One region of the Cytobacillus sp. QJM3NY_8 genome, then DNA from elsewhere that is predicted to be linked to it. Evidence: riboswitches for the same ligand, from Rfam matches in the RefSeq annotation. Region 1 holds a riboswitch; the other holds the start of a gene.
What was found. A riboswitch is a leader RNA that binds a small molecule or an ion and turns the genes downstream of it on or off. The one in region 1 is predicted to bind S-adenosylmethionine.
Positions count from the first base shown of each region.

Region 2: another riboswitch for S-adenosylmethionine. It lies ahead of AC0VZ9_RS24460 (methionine ABC transporter ATP-binding protein); the one in region 1 lies ahead of AC0VZ9_RS04240 (LLM class flavin-dependent oxidoreductase).

Region 1 is NZ_CM149681.1:775,705-783,452, reverse strand. It holds gene AC0VZ9_RS04255 (class I SAM-dependent methyltransferase) at 1-21, opposite strand, end outside; gene AC0VZ9_RS04250 (GNAT family N-acetyltransferase) at 258-935, opposite strand; gene AC0VZ9_RS04245 (ATP-grasp domain-containing protein) at 1,268-2,224, opposite strand; gene AC0VZ9_RS04240 (LLM class flavin-dependent oxidoreductase) at 2,240-3,289, opposite strand; SAM riboswitch class I at 3,400-3,503, opposite strand; gene AC0VZ9_RS04235 (ABC transporter permease) at 3,621-4,604, opposite strand; gene AC0VZ9_RS04230 (ABC transporter ATP-binding protein) at 4,612-5,538, opposite strand; gene AC0VZ9_RS04225 (SGNH/GDSL hydrolase family protein) at 5,646-6,416, shown strand; gene AC0VZ9_RS04220 (ABC transporter permease) at 6,528-7,277, opposite strand; gene AC0VZ9_RS04215 (ABC transporter ATP-binding protein) at 7,278-7,748, opposite strand, start outside.
Region 2 is NZ_CM149681.1:4,762,030-4,769,777, reverse strand. It holds gene pdxR (MocR-like pyridoxine biosynthesis transcription factor PdxR) at 1-916, opposite strand, end outside; gene AC0VZ9_RS24465 (DMT family transporter) at 1,048-1,962, shown strand; SAM riboswitch class I at 2,037-2,136, shown strand; SAM riboswitch class I at 2,239-2,339, shown strand; gene AC0VZ9_RS24460 (methionine ABC transporter ATP-binding protein) at 2,449-3,480, shown strand; gene AC0VZ9_RS24455 (methionine ABC transporter permease) at 3,470-4,120, shown strand; gene AC0VZ9_RS24450 (MetQ/NlpA family ABC transporter substrate-binding protein) at 4,139-4,966, shown strand; gene AC0VZ9_RS24445 (M20 family metallopeptidase) at 4,994-6,202, shown strand; gene AC0VZ9_RS24440 (alpha/beta-type small acid-soluble spore protein) at 6,360-6,635, opposite strand; gene AC0VZ9_RS24435 (DUF2198 family protein) at 6,785-7,021, shown strand; gene uvrB (excinuclease ABC subunit UvrB) at 7,415-7,748, shown strand, end outside.

The sequences.
Region 1 (7,748 bases):
ATCATACTTGTTTTGCTTCATTTTATGCAACTCCTAAAAATATTAGTTAGCCTCCTAAAATTAAAACAGCATCTAATTCAGGAGGCTATCTATCTCCTTCTAACCATTTCTTTCACCTCATTAAAAATAACTGTACCTAATATAACACATTGCTTATTAAACAAACCGCCCCGTTTGTCTAATAGTGTCTTTAACAAAAGAAGCACTAATCCTTCCTGGATTAATGCCCTATTAGATGCAAAAGCAGTCATGTGTAATCAGCTTATATGAATGTCTGTTCCATACTGAGCTAATTGCAGCTTCCTTGCCACAGATTGAGATGCTAAGTTGTCCTTAGAAGTGCTATATAGAGCAATGCGTCCTTGTATCTGAACTTCTGCAGCCCAGGCCTTTGCAACATCTGCACTGTATGCTCTTCCACGGTAGTCTTCATGTGTAAACAAACTTGCTTCGTCGGCTTTTGAAGTCTTCCTTGCACTACAGCAAATTGAAACTGGTATATTGTCTTCAATTATTACAAAACAGGGTTGCTTGTATTCAAAGTCTTCATAGGTATATGGAAACTGAGACTTTAAAATTTCTTTGTTTTCATGAGTTATTTTAATTGCTCTTGAATAAGTCCTGTCCCTTACATCAGGAAATACATACGCTGGCCCAGTCCATACATTGCTTAAAAGATGGTCAATGCTTAATGCCTTTATTATTTTCCCTGGATGAGCACCAGGGTTAGCTCCTATAACTTGGTCTAACTTCTCTACAGTACTCTTATCCAGTGAGTTTGAATACCTTACTATACTACCCATTCTAGTGGCACCAATGAAAATTCGTGGCGCTGCACCGTAAGGGGGTTCATTCACAGCTATCACTCGATTTTCACTATCATGTCTAAATAACACATTCACATGAAGCTCCATCAATTCTAAATCAGAGATCATACTATTCCTCCGCAATCTTCATTTCTGTCTAATATTCAAGATTACACTGTCATCTCCTGCAGCGTTTTCATTTATAGTCCAATCCTATGTATGGATAATTCCTTTATCTCTTAACAACCATATCTATATTTTTAGAGCTAAATCAATAAAACCCCACCTATTTTTCCAATTTCTAACCTGCCCAGTTTGTAAAAAAAAGCTGCCTGGTTTAGGCAGCTCTCTTAAGCACTAAAGAAGCAATCCCTCTCATCGCAAGATTGATTGGGATTGCTTCTTTATAAAACATGCTGCAGTAAAAGACAATAGGACCTGCTATAGCAGGTCCTCACAAATTAAGCCGTTGCAGTTGCAGCGTATTTTTCTTCCAATGTCTTCTTTAACAATGAAGCTAACTCAAGCATTCCATATTTTCCAGCTTTCGCTTCTGCTTCAGAGTTATAGTTTGTGTTTGTATTAATATCATAAGTAAAAATGTCACCTTCAGCATTTCTGATAAATTCAATGCCAGCGACTTGAATATGATTCCTGGCCAGAACGTCTTTATATTTTTCTAAAATTTCGTCCTCAAAACCTTCAATGATCTTGAACTTTGGCCTCTCTTCTGCTTCTTCTCCAACAGGGCAGAATAAGTCGCCAATCTGGCATGCGTCCGCAGGGCATAGTTCAAATCCTTCCGATGTATCAACCCTGACGGCATAAACAAAGTTGCCTCCGACAAATTCACAGCGGGTGATATAGCTTTCAGGAGATTGAATATATTCCTGAATAAGGGTAATGCCATCAACAGGCTCTTCGAAGGAAGGTCCCTCCACATAAGCTTTTAGAGCTTCAATACTATGGAATAATTGAACACCCAGGCCTTTACCGGCACGGTTATGCTTCGTGATAAACGGCTGTCCGGCAAATGCTTCGGCTGCCTTAATAATATGTTGTTTTCCAACCGCTGCAATCGTTTTGGGAGTCCTGACACCAGATTTGTTTAACTCCAAGTACTGCAAAACCTTACTAACTTCAAGCTTCAGAGCGCTCGTTCCATTCAACACTGTACGGCCATGTGCTTCAAGCCAGGCCAATACTTGTCCCGAAAATTCAGCTGCAAAGCGATGATCACGGGTATGAGAAGAAGCACTCATCCGGCTATAGAAGATTCCTTCTGGAGGTTCTGCCGATAAATCTACCGTTCCTTCGTCTAAATGCCATTCTTCATAAGGAACACCCAGTTCCTCCAGCCTTTTTGTCAAATGGACTGTCCACTCACTATTTTCATGAATTACATATACCTTGCTCATTATTATGGCCCCTTTCTAGCTCTTTATTAAACTGCGTTTTTGTTCCACTAATGGCATAACCGTCTTTGCAAAGCGTTCCATTTCCTCCAGCTGAGGTGAAAATTGCAATAATAATAAGTCTAGGCCAGCTTCTTCATATTGTAAAATCCGATCAGCAATTTGCTCTGGTGTTCCTACTAAGTTTGGCCGCAGACCTCTGTTAGAGACAGAGTAATCCTGCAGCTGAATCTGCTGCTCTAATTGTGACTTTGTAGTGAAATCCTTAAAACCGGCGTAACCGCTGGAATCCTTCACAGCCGTGATTTTTTCAAGCTCAGCAAGAGCTTCTTCTTCTGTATCACGGCAAATAACATAAGCAGCCATTCCGAAAGAACTGAATGGCGCATTGCCCGTTTGTTCACGCCGTGCCTTCATTTCTCCTATTTTCAGATCAATCTCCTCAGCCGTTCCGCCGTGCATAACATAAGCATCACATTTTTCTGCAATGGTCTGCTTGCCTTTTTCGCTTTCACCGCCTGCATAAAGAATCGGGTTAGGTCTTTGAACTGGCTTTGGAGCAAGCTTCGTGTCCCTTAAGTCGTAAAATTGACCGGAATAATGGAAGGTTTCTTCCGTCCATAACCCTTTTAGAACATCAATGAACTCCTCAGTGCGGGCATAACGCTCATCATGTTCTGTAAAAATACCGCCATATTGACGCGCTTCTTCGGCCCACCAGGCAGAAACCACATTTAGAGTAAAACGGCCGTTGCTGATTTGATCAATATTGGCTGCCATTTTTGCTGCTACAGCAGGATTATGAAAACCAGGGCGGACCGCGGTCATAATTTCAATTTTTTCCGTCACGGCTGCAAGTGCGGCTGCCGTGGACCAGGCTTCAAGAGAATCATGGTCCGGTCCTTTAATATCATTTAAATATAATTCAGCTATTAACGTAGTCGAGTATCCCCATTTTTCAGCCGACTGAATGACGTTTTTAGCATATTCAAAGGTTGGCGGCATATTTTCGTCTTCTACATTTCGCAGCCAGCCTCCAAAAATCGGCAACCAGAAACCATATTTCATTTTTCTTCTCTCCTCTTGCATTTTTAAATATCTACTTTTCGCATAACTTAAGTTGGATTTATAAACAATTAAAAAACTCTCCTCCTAAGAAGAGAGTTTTATCAACCCTCTTCTCATCTTTCAAGCGATGCGCTTGCTGGAATTGGCACAGTATTCATCAGAACCTGCTGCCGAGGCTTCAAAGGGCCAGTCCCTCCACCTCTCTGGATAAGAAGAAAATATTCAATTTTTTAATTAATTAAAGCGATAATAATTTAAATTCACCCAATTGTCAATCAATTATTTCTGAACTCTAAATACTAATAAGGATTATCCTTATATAATGACACTCTTAATACATATCCTTCTGGGTAAAATTCCAAAACGCAACAGCAAGACAGGCGGCAGCCCAAATCCCAAGCATGGTTAATGAAAATGGCAGTGACATCCCTTCAATCGGCGGAGCTTGACCTTCTAAGTAGTTAATCAGATCAAAGTTCAAGTTCACTAAATACTTGGAGCTCGTCCAGCTCGAACCGATAGAAGATAACAGGGTGCCTGCGATTAACACGGCCATCATCGCCCCAATTCCAGTCGCTGTATTTTTCACCAGAACCGATATCATGAGGCTTATGGTTCCAACAACCGCTGTTACCACCCAGGCAAGCCCAACTGACATCAGCAGGTATTCCCACATCGACAGGATATGGATGTATTCCGTTGAAAACTCACCAGATGCAGAAGCTTGAAATCCGGTCAAAATAGGTGCAGTCCAGCCATCATAACCGAGCACGATTCCTGAAACCCCATAACAGACAATCACGGTTGCCGCCATCAGCAATGACGTATACAGCAAAACCGTCAGCCATTTAGCCATCAGGATTCTCCATCGTTTAACCGGCCGGGACAGCAATGTTTTGATGGTGCCATCATTATATTCCCCGCTCACAATATCAGCCATTATAATAATAATGAATAAAGGCAGGACAAGCGTAATTCCCTGTGAGAAAAAGATGCGGATAAACGTAGGGGCTCCAGGATAGTTTGGGTTAATATCGTTGTCCAGATAATACTGCTTTTGCTTCAGATCAAATTCAAGGAACTGTCTAAACTCGTCCTGGATTCCGCTCGATGCCAGCCGATTTTGCCGATCGACAATCTCCTGCTGAAGCTCCACTCTCCAGTCCAGAGTACCCTGTTTTTCGATTTTCTCCTGTATCTCCCGGTATTGTGCGTATGTAAACATAGAGACTAGAATGACTAAAATAACGATGACAACCGCCATGCGTTTTTTGGAAGCAATCTTCATCACTTCATTATGAATCAGGCCAACCATATTTGGATTAGACAATATGATCGCCTCCTGTCAAACTAATAAATAGATCCTCCAATGTCTGCACTTTCCTTTCGATCGTCCATACATCAATACCCGCCTTCATTAAAGCTTCATTCAGGAGCGAGGTTTTGCTATCATCCATAAGAGTGTGTATAGTATGGTCATCATATAGTTCTGCAGCCTGGACATATGGGGATTCTTTAAGAATAGCAAGTGCACGAAAAGAATCACTGACTCTCCAATCCACACCAGATGACAGTGCACCAACTAAATCGCTGACGCTGCCGACCTTCACGATCTTCCCATGGCTCATAATAGCCACACGGTCCGCCAGCAACTCGATTTCACTTAAAATATGACTGGATACGAGCACCGTTAGGCCCGTATCATCGACCAGCTTCCTGATAAATGTCCGCAGATCTTTGATTCCCATCGGGTCCAGTCCATTTGTAGGTTCATCCAGTATCAGCACATCCGGACGGCCTAACAATGCTTGTGCAATACCAAGGCGCTGACGCATTCCCAATGAATAGGTCCGAACCTGATCATCAATTCTTACAGTCAGATCAACCAAATCAATGACCTCTTGGATCCGTTCTTCATCCACATCAGGCAGCATCCGTGCAAAGATTTGCAGGTTTTCGCGGCCGCTCAAATACTTATACAGCTCTGGATTTTCGACGATAGAACCGAGGCGCTGCATCGCTTGAACAAATTGCTTTCTTACATCAAAACCACATATTTCAACCTTCCCGGACGTTGGCTTAATGAGCCCAACGAGCATCCGGATCGTGGTGGTTTTACCGGCACCATTAGGACCCAGGAACCCAAATACTTCTCCTGGATAAATGTCAAATGATATATTATCAATAATCGTTTTCTTTCCAATGATTTTCGTTACATTTTCCAATTGAACTGTCGGCTTTAAGCTCATAGCATCACCCTTGTTCTATTCTAACTAAATTTTCGAACAATGACTCTTTTAAATACTCAATTTGAGAAAAATTTAGATACAATTACATTAAAAGGAGAAGTCAAACGATGAAAAAATGGATGTGGCAGTTATTTTTAACATTGTCCCTTGCGCTGACAGTTCTTTTTGGGTATGGCCTAGTCAGTGCCTACATGGATGTTACCAGTCCGCCTCGAGCAGGGATACTAGCGAAAACAGAAGAAGTTCCTGTCACACCTGGTGATACATATGTTGCACTTGGCGATTCATTGACCAGGGGTGTCGGCTCATCAAAGGGAGAAGGCTTTGTCCAGCCGGTTGGAAATGAACTTAAAGAAAATAATACTATAGAACGTTTCCAAAACCTGGGTGTAAGAGGTGCCAGAATTGAAGATTTGCTGGCCCAGTTAGAACAAAAGGAAGTCAAGAGATCTCTTAAAGACGCCAAAATCATTACCATTACAATAGGGGGAAATAACCTTTTTAATAGCGGGGAGATCCTCGAAAAATATTCAGAAGAAACCGCCCTTGGCATCCTGGAGACCGAAATTCCGAATTTGGAAAAGACGTTTAAAAACATTCGTGAAAGTAATCCCAATGCAGTCATACTCTATATGGGGCTATATAATCCATTCAAGCAATCGCCAAACGGGGATTCATTTGATTCCATCATCCAAAAATGGAATGAGTCTGCCCGTACACTAGGCTTGAAATACAAAGTTCAAGTAGTGGATACTTTCAATCTGGTCACAGACGCCAAACGCGATCTTTCCAGTAATGTCTTTCATCCGAATGATGCTACTTATCAGCAAATAGCTGAAAGCATGTCACTTGTCATTGAAAAAAGTATCATCCAATAAGAAAAAGGTGAATCCACGGCAGATTCACCTTTTTCATTATTTGTATGCTTCATTAACCTTTAGCCAAAAGGCCCTATAGGGCTATGAATCCGTTATCCTATAATGGTGTGCTTACCCTAACTGGCGTTTGAATTCTTTAACAGCGAAGAAGTAAGAGATGAGCATGATGCCGACGCACCAGGCAAGCGCGATCCAGATGCCGCTGCCAACAGACCCTTCATACAAGAGGGCACGGATCGCATCCACGATTGAAGTCACGGGCTGGTTTTCAGCGAACGCACGGACTATTTTAGGCATGGTGTCGGTGGGAACAAAGGCCGAACTGATAAACGGCAGGAAAATCAGCGGGTATGAGTAGGCTGTCGCCCCTTCCATAGACCCCGCTCTCAATCCGGGAATGACCGCCAGCCATGTCAGCGCCAGTGTAAACATCCCGAGTATTCCAGCTACCGCAAGCCACTCCAGGACATCAGCGCTGGAACGAAAACCCATCAAGAGAGCAACGAGGATAACCACCAAGATAGTAAGCGCATTGGAAACAAGCGAGGTCAGCACGTGAGCCCACAATACCGACGAGCGCTTGATGGGCATCGTAATGAAACGCGACATCAGCCCGCTCTTTACATCCGTAAACAGCCGGACGGAAGTGTAAGCAACGCCGGACGCGATAGCCATCAGCAGAATTCCCGGCAATAAATAATTGACGTAGTTGTCCGTTCCTGTCTCTATGGCGCCGCCAAATACGTAGACAAACAGCAGCATCATCATAATCGGCGTAATCGCCACCGTGATAATCGTATCCGGACTGCGCATAATGTTGCGCATTAAACGACCTAGTAATACCCCTGTTTTACTTTTCATTTACATTTCCTCCTTTTTGCCGATGATTGCGAGGAAAATTTCCTCCAATGTCGGCTGCTTCTCGATATACTCCACCTTCGCTGGCGGGAACATCTCCTTGAGTTCGGTTAGAGTACCGGTCGTGATGATTTTTCCGCCATGCAGAATGGCGATTCGGTCTGCCAGTTGTTCGGCTTCCTCCAGATACTGGGTCGTCAGCAGGATGGTCGTGCCGCCGCCGGCAAGCTCCTTGACGGTATCCCAGACTTCAATCCGCGCTTCCGGGTCAAGCCCTGTCGTTGGTTCATCGAGAAAAATGACTGCCGGCGTCCCAATCAGGCTCATGGCGATGTCAAGCCGGCGCTTCATCCCGCCGGAATAATTGTCAGCCCGGCGGTTAGCCGCATCGGCCAGGCTGAATCTTGCAAGCAGATTGTCAGCGACTTCTGCGGGATTAGAAACTCCCCTCAGCCTGGCGATCATCATCAGGTT
Region 2 (7,748 bases), 1.3 Mb from region 1:
CCATTGCTTTTAATGGTGGAGGGGGCATTTCATCAAGCCATAGCTCACGATAAATATCGTCTTCCACAATTGGCAGCTGTTCTATTCTGCAAACATCAAGCAGTTCCCTCCGTCTTTTTTCTGTCATTAAAATTCCAGTCGGGTTATGGTAGGAAGGAATCGTATATAAAATGGATTTCCCTTTTTCATATTTCTTCAAAGAGATGCTTTTCGTGATAACTCCCTCTTTATCCATCGGCAATCCTTTTAAATTCATGCCTGATGACCGGAAAAGCTGTAAAGAATATAAGTAAGAGGGCTTTTCCAGAAATACGGGTGCCCCTCTTTGCACAAGGCCCAATGAAACAAGCTGCAGGGCTTGCAGCCCTCCAGAAACAATAAGTATCGAGGAAGGAGAAGCGTCTATTCCAGATGCTGCCAAATATTCACTAACTGCCTGTCTTAATGGCAAATACCCCTTTGGTTCCTCATAACCGAGTTCACTCAATTCATCAGCAGCTTCCTTTAGAACTTTCTGCATCGTTTGCACAGGGGAAATCTCAGGGGAAAGCTCTCCTTTGCTGAGCTGTATAAAAGCGGGATCCATTTCTAAATCATTAATTTCTTGAACGATTTTTTCGCTGGCTCTGTGTATCCCTGTATCGATATATTCACTCCAGTTGGCAGACTGCCTTGAAGCGAGCAAGGTCCAAGTATTATTAATAACCTTTGTGCCAACCCCCGTTTTCCCTTCTATTAGTCCATCTGCAGCAAGTTCTTCCAGAGCAGTGATAATTGTGCTTCGGTTTACTCCAAACTCCTCAGCCAGTTTCCGCTGGCTTGGAATTTTACTTCCGATTGGCCATTCCCCTTTGGAAATCTTTCCTTTAATAGTCTCAATAACTTGCTGATATTTTGGCAATTGTGCTGTATCCATCCATATAACCGCCTTTATGAAAATTGGCTGGCAAAATTCTTTCCTAATTGGTTGAGGACATTGTATCAGTTATTGATTATCCTGAAAAGCAGCACAGATAATGGCTGGAAATGTTGATAAGGGGGATGAAGTTGGCAAATAAGAAATTTATGATTATCGGGGCGCATAGTTCTATCATCATTCTTTGGGCATCCGCATTCCCGGGAATTCGGGCTGGGCTTGAATCGTACTCCCCTGAGCACCTTGCCCTTTTTAGACTTTTAGTTGGTTCGGCTGCACTTGGTGTCTTAGCACTGCTGACAAGGATGCGTCTTCCGGATATAAAAGATTTTCCTGCTATTTTTATACTTGGATTCCTTGGTTTTACGGTTTATCATACAGCTCTCAACATTGGGGAAAAAACAGTAAGCGCCGGGCCGGCAAGCTTGATTGTATCAATGACTCCGATCTTTTCGGCTGCGTTGGCTGCTTTATTTTTAAGGGAAAGGTTTGGAAGGGTCAGGTGGACTGGTTCCGCAGTCAGTTTTGCTGGTGCCGCACTTATTTCGCTTGGTGCAGGAGGAGGGTTTGAAATCCAAACCGGTATTTTATTTGTCCTGCTTGCTTCCATTTCAGAAAGCATCTATTTCGTGTTTCAGACTAAATATTTTAATAAATACGGATTTTTGTCATTTACATCCTATACGGTATGGGCAGGGACTGGTTTTATGCTGATTTATCTTCCTGGGCTTGGTAATGAGATCTTTCATGCATCGGCCGAATCCACTTTAAGTGTCATCTATTTGGGGATTTTTCCAACGGTAATTCCATATATTGCCCTAGCTTTTCTTGCGTCCATAGGAGGGACTTCTGAAGCGACAAGCTCTCTTTATCTGACACCAGCAATAGCATTTGTCATTGCTTGGGTTTGGCTGGGAGAGGTGCCGACTATGTTATCCGTTGCGGGTGGTATAATCGCTCTGGCAGGTGTGATGATTATTCACCGTAAAGACAGCTCTGTTAAAGTAACGGAAATTTTTGAAAATGGCCCAAGTGAAAATATTTGAAAAATAATGATTGACATCCTTTTCTTTATGGTGGTAAAGTAATAAGCATATTAAACAACCGAATAATAAAAATCTTCTTATCCAGAGAGGTTGAGGGACTGGCCCTATGACACCTCGGCAGCGGACAAAAGTGTACCGTGCCAAATCCAGCAAGCGTAGCTTGAAAGATAAGAAGAGGACCATTGATAAATGCTGCCCTCTTCTTTCTTTAGAAGAGGGTTTTTGTTTTTATCCGAAAAAAATGCATCAAGATTCTATTCATAAACATATGAATAATTCTTATCGAGAGAAGCAGAGGGACCTGGCCCAATGAAGCTTCGGCAGCAGGCAGACTGCACTGTGCCAAATCCAGCAGGCGATAGCCTGAAAGATAAGGAGGGGACTTCAAAAAACCTCTTCTGTTAGAAGGGGTAAATTTCAGGATATAATTCTTAGTTTTCATATAGGATTAATTATATATAACATTTAGAAAAGGAGAGATGCTGAATGATAGAGTTTCAGAATTTAAAGAAAATCTATGAAAGCGGAGGACAGCAGGTAGCTGCTTTAAATGGAATAGACTTAAAGATTAACAAAGGTGAGATTTTCGGTGTGATCGGCTTCAGCGGTGCGGGAAAGAGCTCTTTGATCCGCTGTGTCAATTGGCTGGAGAAGCCGACTTCAGGAAAGGTCATTGTCAGTGGACATGATCTGACGGCTTTATCTGTAAGAGAAATTCGCGAAGTGAAAAGAAACATCGGGATGGTCTTTCAGCATTTTAACCTTTTAAATTCGAAAACAGTGTTTGCCAATGTGGCGATGCCGCTCACACTGGCTAAGATCCCTAAAGATGACATCAAAAAGCGTGTCCATGAACTATTAGAATTCGTGGGGCTTGCAGACAAGGCAAACAGCTATCCCGATCAGCTGTCAGGCGGGCAAAAGCAGCGGATCGGAATTGCCAGGGCGCTGGCGACCCAGCCTTCCATTCTATTATGTGATGAAGCAACTTCAGCGCTGGATCCGCAGACAACCAGCTCTATCCTGCAGCTGCTGAAAAAAATAAATAAAGAATACAACATTACTATACTGATCATTACCCATGAAATGTCTGTAATCAGAGAGATCTGTGATCGTGTCGCTGTAATAGAGGCAGGAAAAATTATCGAAGAAGGAACCGTCTTCAATGTCTTTTCATCACCAAAGACGCAAACAGCGAAAAACTTTGTCAGCACTGTCATGAATGATCAAATACCTGACTCCATTAAAGAAGTGATTGAAAAACAGCAAGGGCTTCAAAAGGTATTTAGAATCAACTTTGTTGGAAATTCTGCCGGGCAGCCGCTCCTCTCGCAGGTTGCCAAAAAGTTTAATATCGACTTCAACGTCCTGTTTGGAAATATTACTGAACTTCAGGGAACACCGTTTGGCAACCTGATTGTCGAATTCCAGGGTCCAGACAGTGAAATCAGACGTGCTATTCAGTACATCAGCCAGGAAAAAGTTTCAATAAAGGAAGTGACAACACGTGCTAGTTAATCAGGAAAAAATCATCGAAGCCTTAATCGAAACGATTCAAATGGTGGCATTCTCATTGCTGTTTTCAGCTGTTATCGGACTGCCGCTTGGTATATTGCTTGTCGTAACAAGGAAAGGGCATCTGCTGGAAAACCTCGTTGTTTTTAATATCATAAACAGCATTATTAATATTTTCAGATCAGTTCCCTTCATTATTTTAATGGTAGCCATTATCCCCATTACCAGGCTGATTGTCGGAACATCGATAGGTACGGCTGCAGCCGTAGTGCCGCTAGTCTTTTATGCCGGGCCATATATTGCAAGATTAATAGAAAACTCATTGCTTGAGGTAGATCCGGGTGTTATAGAAGCTGCAGAAGCAATGGGAGCAACACCAGGCCAGATAATACTAAAATTCCTGATTCCGGAAGCACTTAGTTCGCTGGTATTAGGCTTTACAATTGCAACAATCGGATTGGTCGGAGCATCAGCCATGGCCGGGGCAGTCGGAGGCGGCGGGCTTGGTGACCTCGCCATTACCTACGGCTACCAGCGATTCGATACAACAGTCATGCTGATTACCGTTGCGATCTTAGTTGTCATGGTTCAAGGCCTGCAGTCATTCGGAAATATCTTATCCAAAAAAATCAGAAGAAGATAAATAAGGAGGAAATACATCATGAAAAAACTATTCTTAACATTCATTATTTTAGCATTGGGTGTGTTCACTGCAGCATGCTCAAGCACAACTGGAGGAGAAGAAACAAAGAAGATTAAATTAGGTGTAAGCGGTTCTGATACACGCATCTGGGACTTTATTGCAGAAAAGGCTGAAAAGGAAGGCATTGAAATTGAAGTTGTGACATTCTCTGACTATGTGCAGCCCAATGTTGCCCTTGCAGAAGGAGATCTTGATGTGAATGCATTCCAAACAGTCGCTTATTTTGACACTTTTATTAAAGAGCATAATATGGATCTTACCCCAATAGCGACAACTGTTTTAGCACCAATGGGGCTTTATTCTGAAAAAGTAAAATCGGCAGAAGACATTCCGGAAGGCGGCAAAATTGCCATTCCAAATGATGCTTCAAATGGCGGAAGAGCCCTTCTTTTACTGGAGGAAGCCGGCCTGATTAAATTATCCGAGGACTATGACGGAAACCTGGACTTGAATAAAATCGTTGAAAATCCGAAGAACCTTGAATTTGTAGAAATGGTATCAGCGCAGACACCGCGTGCACTTCCGGATGTCTCTGCTTCTGTAATCAATAACGGAATTGCCGTAGATGCAGGCTTTAACCCAACTAAGGATTCAATTTTTATTGAAAGTGAAACCGCTACTCCATACGTAAATATCATTGCTGTCCGAACAGAAGACAAGGATAACAAAACGCTTAAGAGAATTGCTGAACTTTACCAGGAAGATGATGTAGCTGATTTCATTACGAAGGAATATGACGGAAGCATGATCCCGACTTTTATTCCTTTAAGTGATATTGGCTGGTAAAAAATTATTTATAAAGGAGGAACAATGATGGCGGCACCTGTAAAAGCACTATCTGAACTGAAAGAAGCAATCAAGAAAAATGTTGAGGGAAATAAAGAAGTTTATCTTTCCGCAAGCCACCAGATCCATGCGACCCCGGAAATAGGAAATGAGGAGTTTTTTGCCTCTGGCTTGCTTTCAGGCATCCTTGAGAAGGAAGGTTTTGAAGTTGAGCGGGCAGTGGCCGGGCATGAAACAGCTTTCCTTGCCCGGAAAAAATCCGATAAACCAGGGCCGTCTATTGCATTCCTTGCAGAATATGATGCCCTTCCCGGGCTGGGTCATGGATGCGGCCACAATATCATTGGCACAACAAGTGTGGCAGCAGCCATTGCATTGAGCAAGGTTATTGATGAGACCGGAGGAGAGGCAGTAGTATTTGGAACCCCGGCAGAAGAAGGCGGGCCAAATGGAAGTGCAAAAGGCAGCTTTGTGAAGCATGGCTTACTTGAAGGCATTGACGCTGCCCTAATGGTTCATCCATCAAACCATACCCGCCTGACCAGTTCATCACTGGCAGTTGATCCGCTTGACTTCGAGTTTATCGGTAAGCCTGCCCATGCGGCAGCTTCACCGGAGGAAGGAATCAATGCCCTTGATGCAGTTATTCAGCTATTTAACGGAATTAATGCCCTTCGTCAGCAATTAAAGGATGATGTACGAATCCATGGCATTATTACTCATGGCGGGGATGCTCCAAATATTATCCCTGAGTATGCAAAAGCCAGATTCTTCATCCGTGCTACAACCAGAACCAGTCTTAATGAGGTAACACGGAAGGTTAAAGCTGTCGCTGAAGGCGCCGCATTGGCAACCGGAGCAAAGCTCAATGTTATTGCTTTTCAAAATGAAGTTGATAACCTGCTGTTAAACAAGACATATGACCAAGTGTTTAAAGAAGTGATTGAAGACTTGGGAGAAACGGTCGTTGAAGGGGACAGAGATGGAATCGGCTCGACGGATGCAGGCAACATCAGCCAAGTGGTGCCAACCATTCATCCTTATATTAAAATTGGTGCAGATGATCTTGTTGCCCATACAGTTCCGTTTCGTGAGGCTGCAGCATCTGTAAAAGGAGACGAAGCACTGATAACCGGGGCAAAAGGGCTCGCACTCACTGCCTTCCAGCTGGTAACAGACCAGGAGCTGCTTAAATCCATTAAACAGGAATTTTTAGAGCGGAAAGCCGCTGAATAAGAACAAAAGCTATCCTCTTTGCGGGATAGCTTTTTCTTATTCTAGTGAGTCTTTTCCTCAATTTGGAGGTTTCTTTCCTTAATTTGCTGAATATTTTCCGTGAATTAAGTCCGCGTTTCCCCAATTTTCTCATTCTTTTCCCGAAGTTCACGATTACCTACTGTTCCTTCATCCGTTCCTGTGCCATCCGAATAAGCTCCTTCACCATACTTCCGCCAATCTTCCCGCCCACTGTTCCTGCCTGTTTGGATGTAAGACGGCCGTTATATCCCGGCTTCAATGGCACACCGGCCTCCTCGGCAATTTCATATTTCACGACATCGGGATTTTCATTGTCAACATGGTATCCCTGGTTTGCCATTACCTGATTTTTAAGCTGGTCTAATGCCGCTCTTGATTCCGGCACAAGCGGGCGTCTTTTTCTTCTTGCCATGATGCATTCCTCCATAATAAGTACTTTTTCTTATTATGTGATAGAACATAGGGAATAACACTGAAAAAACTTGTACATCTTCTTATGAAAAGATATTCTAATGTTAGAAACCCTGAATCATTGTGAATAAACAAAAGAAGGTGTTTTGGTTGGCATTAAAATACTTGTCAGCTCTGCTGCTGCCCGGCTTGCTGGTTTTGCTCTTTACGAGAGTAAGCTATAATCGTGTGATTGGGCTTATATTGACGGTGGGACTGATTGCTGCTTCTGTCTATAAAGGGTATACAAATTCATTTGCCTTGATTGTTATAGACGCACTTTCATTGACTGTCGGGTTTTGGTACGCTCAAAAACTGAAGCCCAAAACAAAGCCAAGTGCGGAATAATTTTTGCGGAACCTGTCGAACAAACGTATCGACAGGTTTTTTGTATAATGAAATTTCAGCTGTATTTATGTCCGCGTAAGATCAGCTATTAATTAATATCAATCAAACGATTGATTTAATTTCAGGAGGTTAATCAAACGTTTGATTAACCTTGCTTCGACACCCCCCTTGATAATTCGGCATATTTCCCAAGCAATATTTTCCCTGTAAAAATAAAAAACGAATATCCGTTCGCATATTGTTGGTTTGTTTTAGGCTCTTTGTGGTAGAATGATGATATGAGTTTTGAGTAAAAAACTGACAAATCAGCCATGCATCCCGGAACTTAAATTCTTTCAATGCTGGTTTGTGATTAATATATAGATAAAAGTAATTTGAACGGGAGGCTTATAGGTGAAGGATCAATTTGAATTAGTCTCAAAATATTCCCCTCAGGGCGATCAGCCTGGGGCAATCAAAAAAATTGTGGAGGGAATTAAATCCGGCAAGAAGCACCAGACGCTTTTGGGTGCAACAGGAACGGGAAAAACCTTCACGGTTTCAAATGTTATACAAGAGGTTAACAAGCCGACGCTTGTCATTGCCCATAATAAGACACTTGCAGGACAGTTATACAGTGAATTTAAGGACTTTTTTCCAAACAATGCTGTTGAGTATTTTGTCAGCTATTATGACTACTATCAGCCGGAGGCATATGTGCCTTCTACAGATACCTTTATTGAAAAAG